2 regions of the Thermanaerovibrio velox DSM 12556 genome follow, and region 2 is predicted to be linked to the other one. Evidence: riboswitches for the same ligand, from Rfam matches in the RefSeq annotation. Region 2 holds a riboswitch; the other holds the start of a gene.
The links. Region 2 has a riboswitch for thiamine pyrophosphate ahead of thiT (energy-coupled thiamine transporter ThiT). Riboswitches for the same ligand answer to the same signal wherever they lie in the genome.
Positions count from the first base shown of each region.

Region 1 (5,420 bases), 450 kb from region 2:
GCCTGCCACGAATATGGGTTCCGGTATCCTCGAGCCGATCACAGCACGTCCTCCGCGGAACGCCTCACCGAGTAGCCCGCGTCCCGGCACACCAAGTCCCGCCGGGCGGCCTCCATGTCATGGGCCACCATCTCCCGGACGAGCTCCTCAAGGGTCGTACGGGGACGCCATCCAAGGACCCGCATGGCCTTTGACGGATCCCCCTGGAGGATGTCCACCTCGGTGGGACGGAAGTACCTTGGATCCACCTCCACCAGGACCCTGCCGGTCTTGGCGTGAACCCCCTTCTCCTCCGGGCCCCGGCCCTCCCACTTTAGGGGTATACCCGCCTCGGCGAACGCAAGGGTGGCGAACTCCCTAACCGTATAGGTCTTACCGGTGGCTATGACGTAATCATCCGGCCGGTCCTGCTGGAGCATGAGCCACATGGCCTCCACGTAGTCCCTGGCGTGCCCCCAGTCCCGTTTGGCCTCCAGGTTACCAAGGTACAGCTTCTCCTCGAGCCCAAGGGCTATCCTCGCCGCCCCCCGGGTTATCTTCCTGGTCACGAAGGTCTCTCCCCTCAAGGGGGATTCGTGATTGAACAGGATCCCGTTGCACGCGAAGATACCGTAGGCCTCCCGGTAGTTCACGGTTATCCAGTACCCGTAAAGCTTGGCCACCCCATAGGGGCTCCGGGGGTAAAACGGGGTGGTCTCCCTCTGGGGGACCTCACAGGCCTTGCCATAAAGCTCGCTCGTGGAGGCCTGGTAAAAGCGGCACGAGCGCTCCATGCCCAGTATCCTCATGGCCTCCAGTATCCTTAACACCCCTATGCCGTCGCCGTTGGCGGTGTACTCCGGGGTCTCAAAGGAGACCTTCACGTGGCTCTGGGCCCCCAGGTTGTATATCTCATGGGGCTGCACCTCCTGAAGGACCCTTATTATGCTGGAAGAATCGGTGAGGTCCCCGTAGTGAAGGATGAGATTCCGGTTCTCCACGTGGGGATCCTCGTAGAGGTGGTCTATCCTCGCGGTGTTGAAGAGGGATGACCGGCGTTTGATCCCGTGCACCTGGTACCCCTTGGAGAGGAGGAACTCCGCCAGGTACGCCCCATCCTGCCCGGTTATACCGGTTATCAAAGCCTTCTTAGGGTTCAATGTCCACACTCCAATTTCCTGCTAAAGTCTCTCTCATGATACGTCCTGTGGGGAGGGCAAGTCCATACCCACGAAGCCCCTGTCCAACGGGAAAAAGCGGCAAAAAGGGGGATCGGAATGAACGGGGCCCGGGGCCTTGACCTTAGACTCCTTAAGGGGTATTAATTTACATGAGCAGAAGAGCTTTCATTCTCACTAAGACGCAAGCTTTCCGGGGGAGCCCCAAGGGGCTGAGAGGAGGGCAAGGGCCCTCGACCCCATGAACCTGATCCGGGTAATGCCGGCGTAGGGAGCGAAGGATTTAGTGTTTCACACGCTGGGGTGTTGCAGCCCCTTTATCCATCCTCTTCAGCCTCCAATGGCATATCCAGCCTTTCAATCAGGTCCCCCGGGAGCTAGGGCGCAAATCTCTCTGAAGGGGGGAGCCTTGAGTTGTACAGGGGAACGGCTTTGACCATAGCGGGAAGCGACTCCGGCGGCGGGGCGGGCATCCAGGGGGACCTTAAGACCTTCATGTCCCTTGGGGTTTTCGGAACCTGCGTCGTAACCGCGGTGACCGCCCAGAACTCCACCGGGGTGTTCCACGTGGAGAACCTGTCGGAGAAATCCGTAAGGGAGCAGATCCGGGCCGTGCTGGACGACTTCCCGGTGGGGGCGGTGAAGATAGGCATGCTCTCATCCAAGGGGATCATAGAGGCGGTGGCGGAGGAACTCCTTGGTTTCAGGGGGCCCATAGTGCTGGACCCGGTGATGGTTTCCCAGAGCGGGCACAGCCTCATGGAGGAAGGGGCCCAGGAGGCCCTCAAGGGGTGTCTCATCCCCATGGCGGAGCTCATAACCCCGAACCTTCCGGAGGGGGAGCGGCTGCTGAACCTCCCTAAGGGAAGCCTCACGGCCCGGGAGATGCCCGAGGCGGCATCGCGCCTTCTGGAGCTGGGGGCAAGGGGGGTCCTGCTCAAGGGGGGTCATCTAAACGGGGACCGGATACTGGACGTGCTGGTGACATCTCAGGAGGAGGTGCTCTTCGAGGACCTGCGCATAGACACCGTTAACGACCACGGGACCGGCTGCGCCTTGAGCAGCGCCATCGCGGCGGAGCTTGCGGCGGGTAGCGACATGAAGACCGCGGTGACCAGGGGTAGGGAGTTCGTTAGGAACGCGATACTGTCCGGCGCCGCCCTTGGGAAGGGACACGGGTGCCTGGGGCACCATGTGAGGATGCCATGGACGGCCGGGAGATCCAGCGAATAGCCCAAGAGGCAGCCAGACGGTCCCCCTTGGTCCATCACGTCACCAACCGGGTTGCCTGCACGCTGCAGGCGAAGGCCTGTTACGCCCTCAACGGGAGGGCCATAATGACGGATCTCCCGTCTGAGCTGCCGGAGGCCTCCGCCATGGCCCAGGCGGGGGTTATCAACCTAGGCACCCCCGGCGAACAGTCCGAACGGGCATATGACCTCATGGCCAAGCTGTTCTCCGCCCAGGGTAAACCGTTTCTCCTGGACCCGGTGGGGTGCTCCTCCTTCGAGGGCCGGCTCCGTCGGGGGCTTAGCATATGCGGCATGGGGCCCCATTTGGTCAAGGGGAACTACGGGGAGGTCATTTCCCTGGCGTGGAGAAGGTGTTTGGAGGCCTCTGGGGTTGACGCGGGGGCGCTAGGTGAGATGGAGCCCCGGGAGGTGGCGAAGCTGGCTTTGGGGCTGTCGGAGAAGCTCCGGTGCTGCGTGGTGGCCACCGGCCGGGTGGACCTGGTGGCATTTGACGGGAGGGCCACGGCAATAACCGGAGGCAGCCCCATGGGGGCCGCGGTGCCGGGCCTTGGCTGTGCCCTTGGATCCATCATGGCCTGTGCCATGGGAGCTGGCGTTGAACCCCACAGGGCGGCCATATGGGGATGTGGGCTGTTAAAGGGGGCCGCCATTTGGGCTGAGGCGAAGGATCCAGATCTGGGCCCCGAGGGGTTCCTAGGGCACGTGCTGGACTTTCTCTCCCTTTGCCGGAAGAGGCCCATGGGGGATGTCTTCGACTGTCTGGAGGTGGTGGAATGCTGAACCGCGGCGACCTTGGGAGGCGGCTTGCGGTCTACGGGATCCTTGACTCGTCCCTAGGGGGGGCGGAAGAGCTGGTACGCCTTGGGGCCCTCGGGGCCGCCAAGGGGGTTAAGGCGCTCCAGCTTCGATGCAAGGGGTTTGACGGGATGGACATGTACCGGATCGCCCGGGATCTGGTGGAGGCGTGCGGTCCCTTCGGGTGCCTGATCCTGGTGAACGACCGGTTGGACGTGGCGCTGGCGGCCAAGGCCCACGGGGTACACCTGGGGCATAGGGACATCCCCATAGGGGAGGCCCGGCGGATAGCCCCGGAAGGCTTCATCATAGGGGCCACCGCGAGGACCCCGGAGGAGGCCGCAAGGGCAGAGGCGGACGGGGCGTCCTACATCGGATCCGGCGCCGCATTCCCATCTTCCACCAAGAACGACACGGTGCTAATAGGCCCCTCGGGGATAGCCCGGGTGGCCAGGGCGGTTAGGATCCCCTGCGTGGCCATAGGGGGGATAAACGAGGATAACTTGCGAGCCCTCGAGGGAACGGGCATCGCTGGGATAGCCATGTGCGGCGGGCTCTTCGGTGCCGGCGGCATGAGGGGAGAGGCCATAGCGGGGGCCCTTGAGGTCCTGGGGCACCGCTGAGGCCGGCAAGATCGGTGTATTGCGAGGAGGGACGGGACATGATGATCCATGAAACGACGAAGAAGCTAGCCCTTGCGGGGCTGATGGTGGGGATAGCCGTGGGGCTTTCGGGGTTTTGGTTTCCCCTGGGGCCCGCCAAGTGCTACCCGATTCAGCACGGGGTGAACGTTTTGGCGGGGGTGCTCCTGGGCCCCTGGTGGGCGGCGGGATGCGCCGCCGCCGGGAGCGCCATAAGGGTGGCGATGGGGACTGGAACGCTTTTCGCCTTTCCGGGGAGCATCCCCGGGGCCCTCATGGCGGGCCTAGGGGCGAGGCTTTTCTCGTCCTCAAGGCAGCCCCTGGGGGCCGCGGCGGGGGAGGTCATCGGCACCTGCATGGTCGGAGCTTACTTAGCCTCCGCGGTGGTGGGGCCCGCCATTGGGAAGGACGTCTCATTCCCCTTCCTTGCCCTAGGGTTCGCCGCAAGCAGCGTGCCGGGCTCCCTGCTTGGGGCTTTAACGGCCCATAGGGCCCGCAAAAAGGAGGTCCTGGGGGATCTCAGAAGGCCACATGGGGTGTGCGAAGACAATTGATTGACAGCAACAAAGGGAATATAATCACATAGGGATAACAAACAGGGGCGGGAGGTGCGGTGGTTGGACAGGATGGAGAAGCTTAAGATCCTTGGCGAGTCCGCCCGGTTCGACGCCTCCTGCGCCCCCTTCCGGGAGAGGCATTCGGCCGGGCCGGTTCCCGGGGTCTGGATCGCTGGTCCCTGTCGGTTGCTGAAGGTTTTGATGAGCAACCGCTGCATGTACGACTGCGCCTACTGCGTGAACCGGGCAAGTGCCCCGGTCGCAAGGGCCTCCTTTGAGCCCCGGGAGCTCGCCCAGGTCTTCGGGGACATGCTTAGGGCAAACCTGGCGGAGGGGTTGTTCCTTAGCTCCGCGGTGGAGGTATCCCCCGACAGGACCATGGAGCGGATGGTGGAGGCCCTTAGGATCATAAGGCACGAGCTGATGTTCAAGGGTTACGTGCATGCCAAGGTTATACCCGGCGCGTCCTCTGGCCTTATAAGGCAGCTATGTTCCCTGGCGACCCGGGTGAGCGTCAACCTGGAGGTGCCAAGGGACGACATGTTGAAGCTCCTTGCCCCCCAGAAGGAGGCCCGGGCCATCTTGGGCCCCATGGGGGAGGTGGCGTCCATGGGGGAGGAGCTGGCCCTCCGGGGTGCTCTCAAGGGCGGTCATACCACCCAGATAATCCTTGGGGCCCGGGACGAGACCGACCGGGAGGTGCTGTCGGTATCCTACGCCCTTTACCGCCGTTTCAACCTCCGCCGGGTGTACTACTCCGCCTACGTGCCGGTGAACGAGGACCCCCGGCTTCCATCGTCACCCCCGGACAGGCTGCGGGAACTGAGGGCATATCAGGGGGACTTTCTCATCCGGCTATACGGTTTCACCCCCCGGGATATGCTTGGGGACCAGGACTTCCTCGAGCGGGATCTGGACCCCAAGACCGGCTGGGCCTTGAGGAACTACCATCTGTTCCCGTTGGACGCCAACCGGGCGTCCCTGGAGGAGCTCATGAAAGTCCCCGGCATAGGCCCC
Region 1 covers NZ_CM001377.1:127,220-132,639, reverse strand. The annotation lists gene fcl (GDP-L-fucose synthase) at 1-42, opposite strand, end outside; gene gmd (GDP-mannose 4,6-dehydratase) at 39-1,148, opposite strand; TPP riboswitch at 1,343-1,448, shown strand; gene thiD (bifunctional hydroxymethylpyrimidine kinase/phosphomethylpyrimidine kinase) at 1,572-2,390, shown strand; gene THEVEDRAFT_RS00580 (hydroxyethylthiazole kinase) at 2,336-3,190, shown strand; gene thiE (thiamine phosphate synthase) at 3,184-3,828, shown strand; gene thiW (energy coupling factor transporter S component ThiW) at 3,867-4,400, shown strand; gene THEVEDRAFT_RS00565 (putative DNA modification/repair radical SAM protein) at 4,473-5,420, shown strand, end outside.
Region 1: another riboswitch for thiamine pyrophosphate. It lies ahead of thiD (bifunctional hydroxymethylpyrimidine kinase/phosphomethylpyrimidine kinase); the one in region 2 lies ahead of thiT (energy-coupled thiamine transporter ThiT).

Region 2 (5,420 bases):
GAGGGGCTGGTCAAGGCCCTGGGGATCATAGACCGGGTGATAGCCCTCATAAGGTCTTCCTCGGACCCCGCGGTGGCCAAGGGGAGGTTGGTGGAGGAGCTCTCCTTCTCGGAGGCCCAGGCCCAGGCCATCCTGGACATGAGGCTTCAGCGGCTCACCAGCCTGGAGATCCACAAGCTTCAGGAGGAGCTCGATGAGCTCAGGGGCCAGATCGCCTGGTACCGCAGGATACTGGAGGACTCCTCGGAGCTGGACGGGGTGGTTCGGAAGGAGCTTCTGGAGGTCAAGGCAGCCTACGGGGATGAGCGGCGCACCGTGATAGAGGACTCGGTGGACGACGTGTCCGCCGAGGACCTGATCCCCGAGACCGAGATCGTGGTGGCCATGACCAGGGACGGCTTCATTCGAAGGATGCCACTGCAGGACTACCGCTGTCAGTCCAGGGGAGGCAAGGGGGTGAAGGGAGCTTCCACCAAGGGGGACGATGAGGTTTCCCTGGTGGCGGTCACCACTACCCACCGCACGTTGTACCTCTTTACCGACCGTGGCAGGGTCTTCGCCCTCAAGTGTCTTGCCCTGCCGGAGCCCAAGAGCGGCCGGGGCAAGCACGTGGGAAGCTTCATCTCCCTTGACGAGGGTGAGTCGGTCGTGACCTTCCGGGACAGCGTGATGGAGAGAGCTAAGTTCGTGTTCCTCTTGACTCGCATGGGGCTTGCCAAGCGGCTTCCCGTCGCGGAGCTGGAGGGTATAACGAGGGCGGGGCGCCGGATACTTGGGCTCGAGGACGGGGACACCATAGCCAGGGTACGGTTCACCGGCGGCGACGACGAGCTGCTGCTTACCACCGCCAAGGGGCAGACCTTGAGGGTCAGCGAGGAGGAGTTCCGTCCCCAGGGTAGGGCTGCGAAGGGCGTCAAGGCCATAAAGCTTGAGGAAGGGGACGCGGTGGTGGGCTGCGACGTGATAATCCCGGGCCGCCAGGTGCTCTTCATAAGCCAGCTGGGGCTCGGCAAGAGGACCCCCTACGAGGAGTTCACCACCCATCACCGGGGAGGCATGGGGGTCAGGGCCATGAGGCTCAACGATAAGACCGGGGACCTGGTTGGTGCCTGGGGTGTGGCGGAGGATGACGAGCTCATGGTGGTAACCTCCCGGGGAAGGGTGATCCGCATGGCCGCCCGGGAGATATCCACCTTGAGCAGGATGGCCACCGGTTCCACGGTGGTGCGCCTGGACGAGGGGGACTCCGTGGCGGACGTCACCGTCATCCGCTGTTCTGTGGAGGAGGAAGGGTGATGATAAACCGGCACGGTCTTCCCTCGGTGGGAGCGGTGGTCTTCATGATGGCCGGCGCCTGGCTGATATCCAGGCCCCTGTCCTTCGCCCTGGCCCTTCCGCTGTTGTTCCTGCTCTGGTTCTACCGGGACCCGGAAAGGCGTCCCCCGGAGGACCCCGCCCTCTGGGTGAGCCCCGCGGACGGGAAGGTGGTGGAGCTGGAACAGGTTAACGACCCCGTGGTGGGGCCTTCCACCAAGGTGGGCATATTCATGAGCCCCCTGGACGTCCACGTGAACCGGATGCCCTTTGAGGGGGAGGTGTTCCACCTTCGCTACGTGCCGGGGCGGAAGTGGCTGGCCTTCGAGCCCAAGGCCTCTGAGAACAACGAGAGGCTTTACGTGGGGGTGAGGACCCCCCACGGGGATGCCATGCTGGTGCAGATAGCGGGTCTGCTGGCAAGGCGCATAGTGGCATGGGCACCCGTTGGCTCTCGTTTCTCCCGGGGGGATCGTTATGGTATGATAAAGTTGGGGAGCAAGGTGGACCTTTACCTGCCGCCCTCGGTGGAGCCTTTGGTGAAGCTGGGGCAGAGGGTGAAGGCCGGAGAGACCCCGGTGGGAGTGGTGAGAAGATGAAACGCAGGTTGAGGAAGGACCTTCCGTTCCGCAAGATAGTGCCGAACATGATAACCAGCGGCAGCGTGCTCTGCGGCTTCATGGCCTTGGCGCTCACCTACTACGACAGGTTCCTGCCTGCCGCCTGGCTGGTGTGCGCTGCGGTGGTGTTCGACTACATGGACGGGCGGGTTGCCCGCATGCTTGGGGGCAGCAGCGACTTCGGGGTTGAGCTGGACAGCCTGGCGGACGCCATAAGCTTTGGAGCGGTCCCGGCCTTCATGGCCTACGGGGCCTACGTTGGTCTTGAGGGGGGGCTCTTGGGGGTGCTTAGCGGCGCCTTCTTCACCCTCTGCGGGGTTTTGAGGCTCGCCAGGTTTAACGTGACCCACGTGGTGGGGCCCTTTCAGGGGCTTCCGATCCCCGCCGCGGGGCTTACGTTGGTGTCCTTCATAATGGGGGGAGTGAACCTGCCCTGGTGGTCTGCCTCCTTGGCCATGGCGGCCCTTGGGGGGCTCATGATATCCAGCGTACCCTACGGCAACCTCAAGAAGGTCCACCGGGGGAACCTCAACAGGGTGAGGGCCCTTTTGCTGCTGGGCCTCCTGGGGGGCATGGCGTTGGTTCTGAGGGAGAAGGCCCCCTTGGGAATGTGCCTTACGTACGTGCTGAGCGGGCTCTTGCGGTTCGACTGGGGGGCTTGGCTCACCGGTTCCAGGACGGCGAAGAACGAGATTTGATTGCGAGATACGTCAAAGAGGGGCGCCCCTGCGGGCGCCCCTCTTTCGTGGCGTGGAACTGTAGGCCCTCCCGTATGAACCGGGTCCTCGTTTTGATCCCCTAAACCCTGTTCTTCAGCCTTCTCGCGAGCGGTATTGCCAGGGCCATGGATATGGCAAGGGATGGCACCAGGAAGGTGGCGTTGTAGGTGAGCGAATAGGCCCACACGTTGGCCCCCTTGGGCGCGAAGGAGGCGAAGAACAGCACCCCGGACAGCACGTGGCACCCGAGCCTCAGGAGCCCCGCCAGGGCCATGGAGAGGATAAGCCCCAAGCCCCGGTCCTTGAGCCCCGCGGCTCCTAGGATCCCGAAGGCCAGGGGATAGTCCAGCACCGCTTGCAAGGGGTTCACCACGTATCCCTGCAGCATCATCTGGAGCAGCCCCGAAGCGGCGCCGCATAGGGCTCCGGCCCTCACCCCCCTCAGGGCCGCGAAGGCCAGTATGGGCACCATCTCAAGGGTTATGGAGCCCCCCTGGGGCATCTGGAACACCTTGAGGAACGACAGGGCCACCGACATCCCCGCCGCCAACGCCCCCTCCGTGATGACCTTAACAGCACGGCTTTCCAAAGCACATCTCCTCCTGTCCTTTCAAGCTCATACCAGAACCGGTACTGCCCCGGGGACGGAAAAAAGCCGTCCCCGCATCGGGGACGGCGTCAGCTCCTTGGGGTTTTCAAGGGTTCGGCACCTTCCCTTCGCCGGCATTACCCGGGTCAGGTTCTAGGGGTCGGGGACCCTTCAGCCCCCCTCTCAGCCCTTTGGCTCCCCCGATGCTTCGTAGAAGATTTAAACCCATAGGACCCCTTTGGTCAAGGGTTTCAAGCGTTGGGGCGTCCTATACCGTAGTAAGTGAAGCCCAGACGCCTCATCTCGTTAGGGGAGTACTGGTTGCGGCCGTCGAAGATGACGGGGCTCAGCATCTCCTCCTTGATTCGCTGGAAGTCCGGCTGCTTGTACATGTCCCATTCGGTGACCAGGGCCAACGCGGATGTCCCTTTGAGGGCCTCGTACTGATCCTCCACGAAGGTGACCCCGTTTCGGCCCGCCAGGATGTGCTTGGCCTCCTCCATGGCCTTGGGGTCGTGGACCCTTACGGAGGCCCCGGCGCCGAGCAGGTCCTGTATGAGCACCAGCGAGGAAGCCTCCCTCATGTCCGACGTGTTGGGTTTGAAGGACAGTCCCCAGATGGCGAAGGTGAGCCCCGATATGTCCTGCCCGAAGTGGCGAAGCACCTTTTGGAAGATCAGGTGCTTCTGGGCCTCGTTAACGTCCTCCACCGCCTGTAGTATCCTGGGGGAGTATCCGTGCCTCAACGCGGTGTGTCTTAAGGCCCTCACGTCCTTGGGGAAGCAGGATCCCCCGTAGCCGCAGCCGGGGGATATGAAGGCGTAGCCTATGCGGGAGTCGGAGCCTATGCCGAGACGAACCCGCTCCACGTCCGCCCCCACGAGCTCGCATATGCGGGCCATCTCGTTCATGAAGGATATCTTGGTGGCCAGCAGGGCGTTGGCGGCGTACTTGGTCATCTCCGAGGACCTTATGTCCATGCAGAGCACCTTCTCGGGGGGAAGGAAGGAGTACAACTCCTTTAGGATCTCCTCCGCCTCTTTCGAATCGGTGCCTATGACCACCCTGTCGGGGTTCATGAAGTCCGATACCGCCGCTCCTTCGCGCAGGAACTCCGGGTTGGAGGCCACGAAGAAATTTATCTGCCCCCCCCGGGCCTTCAGCTCCTCCGCCACCGCGGACCTCACCTTGTCGGCGGTCCCCACCGGAACGGTGGACTTGGTGACCACCACCATGGGATCCTCCATGTGCCTGCCTATCTCCCTTGCCACCTGAAGGACGTACTGCAGGTCCGCGCTGCCGTCCACGTCCGACGGGGTCCCCACGGTTATGAAGCAAACCTTGGAGCCCTTTATGCCCTCCTCAAGGCTGGTGGTGAAGTGAAGCCTGCCGGCGGTGCGGTTGCTCTTTATTATCTCCTCCAGCCCGGGCTCGAAGAAGGGAACCCGGTCCTGGTTTAGGGATGCTATCTTCTCCTGATCCACGTCCACGCAGGTCACGTGGTTGCCGTACCCCGCAAGGCACGCTCCGGTCACCAGCCCCACGTAGCCGGTGCCTATAACAGATATCCTCATGAGCTGCTTACCTCCGTGTGGCCGGGGCCTTGCGCCCCAAGCCTTTTGATTTTAAGCCTGATCCCGGTCCCTTCGCCGCTGCCGGGTCTTGGGAGTGGGGAGCTGGTTAATCGGTCTTCTGAACCGCCAGGGTCCCCGCTCGGCCCTCCACTGTACCATCCGCCACCTGGCACCGGGGAAGCTCGTCCCGGGTCATCTTCGATACGAACGACAGGGGAACACACCGCACCCCCTGATCCAAGGCACCCCTCAAGAACTCCTCGAACACATGTATCTGGGACAGCCCCTCCATCTCCGCGTGCAGGGTGAACACGTTGAGCCCTTCCTTTAGACAGCCCAGCAGGTGCTGGGCCATGGCGCTGCCCCTAAGGCCGTTGGTCCCCATTATCTCGTCCATGGTGGGCATGGTGGTGGGGATCTCCACGGTGCTGAACAGTTTCCTGCCGAACCGGGGTATGTAGGGGAAAAGCCCCCGGGTGTTGCTGGTGTAGTCCAGTCCCAAGGAGTCCAGCACCATCATCGCATCGATGTTGATCTGCCACCCCGGGGCGGCGAAGGCCTTGGGGCGCCGGCCCGTGTACTGGTAGAAGAGATCGAAGGCCCT
Region 2 covers NZ_CM001377.1:1,562,380-1,567,799, reverse strand. The annotation lists gene gyrA (DNA gyrase subunit A) at 1-1,296, shown strand, start outside; gene THEVEDRAFT_RS07540 (phosphatidylserine decarboxylase) at 1,296-1,913, shown strand; gene pssA (CDP-diacylglycerol--serine O-phosphatidyltransferase) at 1,910-2,632, shown strand; gene thiT (energy-coupled thiamine transporter ThiT) at 2,733-3,242, opposite strand; TPP riboswitch at 3,348-3,454, opposite strand; gene THEVEDRAFT_RS07525 (UDP-glucose dehydrogenase family protein) at 3,494-4,816, opposite strand; gene THEVEDRAFT_RS07520 (polysaccharide deacetylase family protein) at 4,923-5,420, opposite strand, start outside.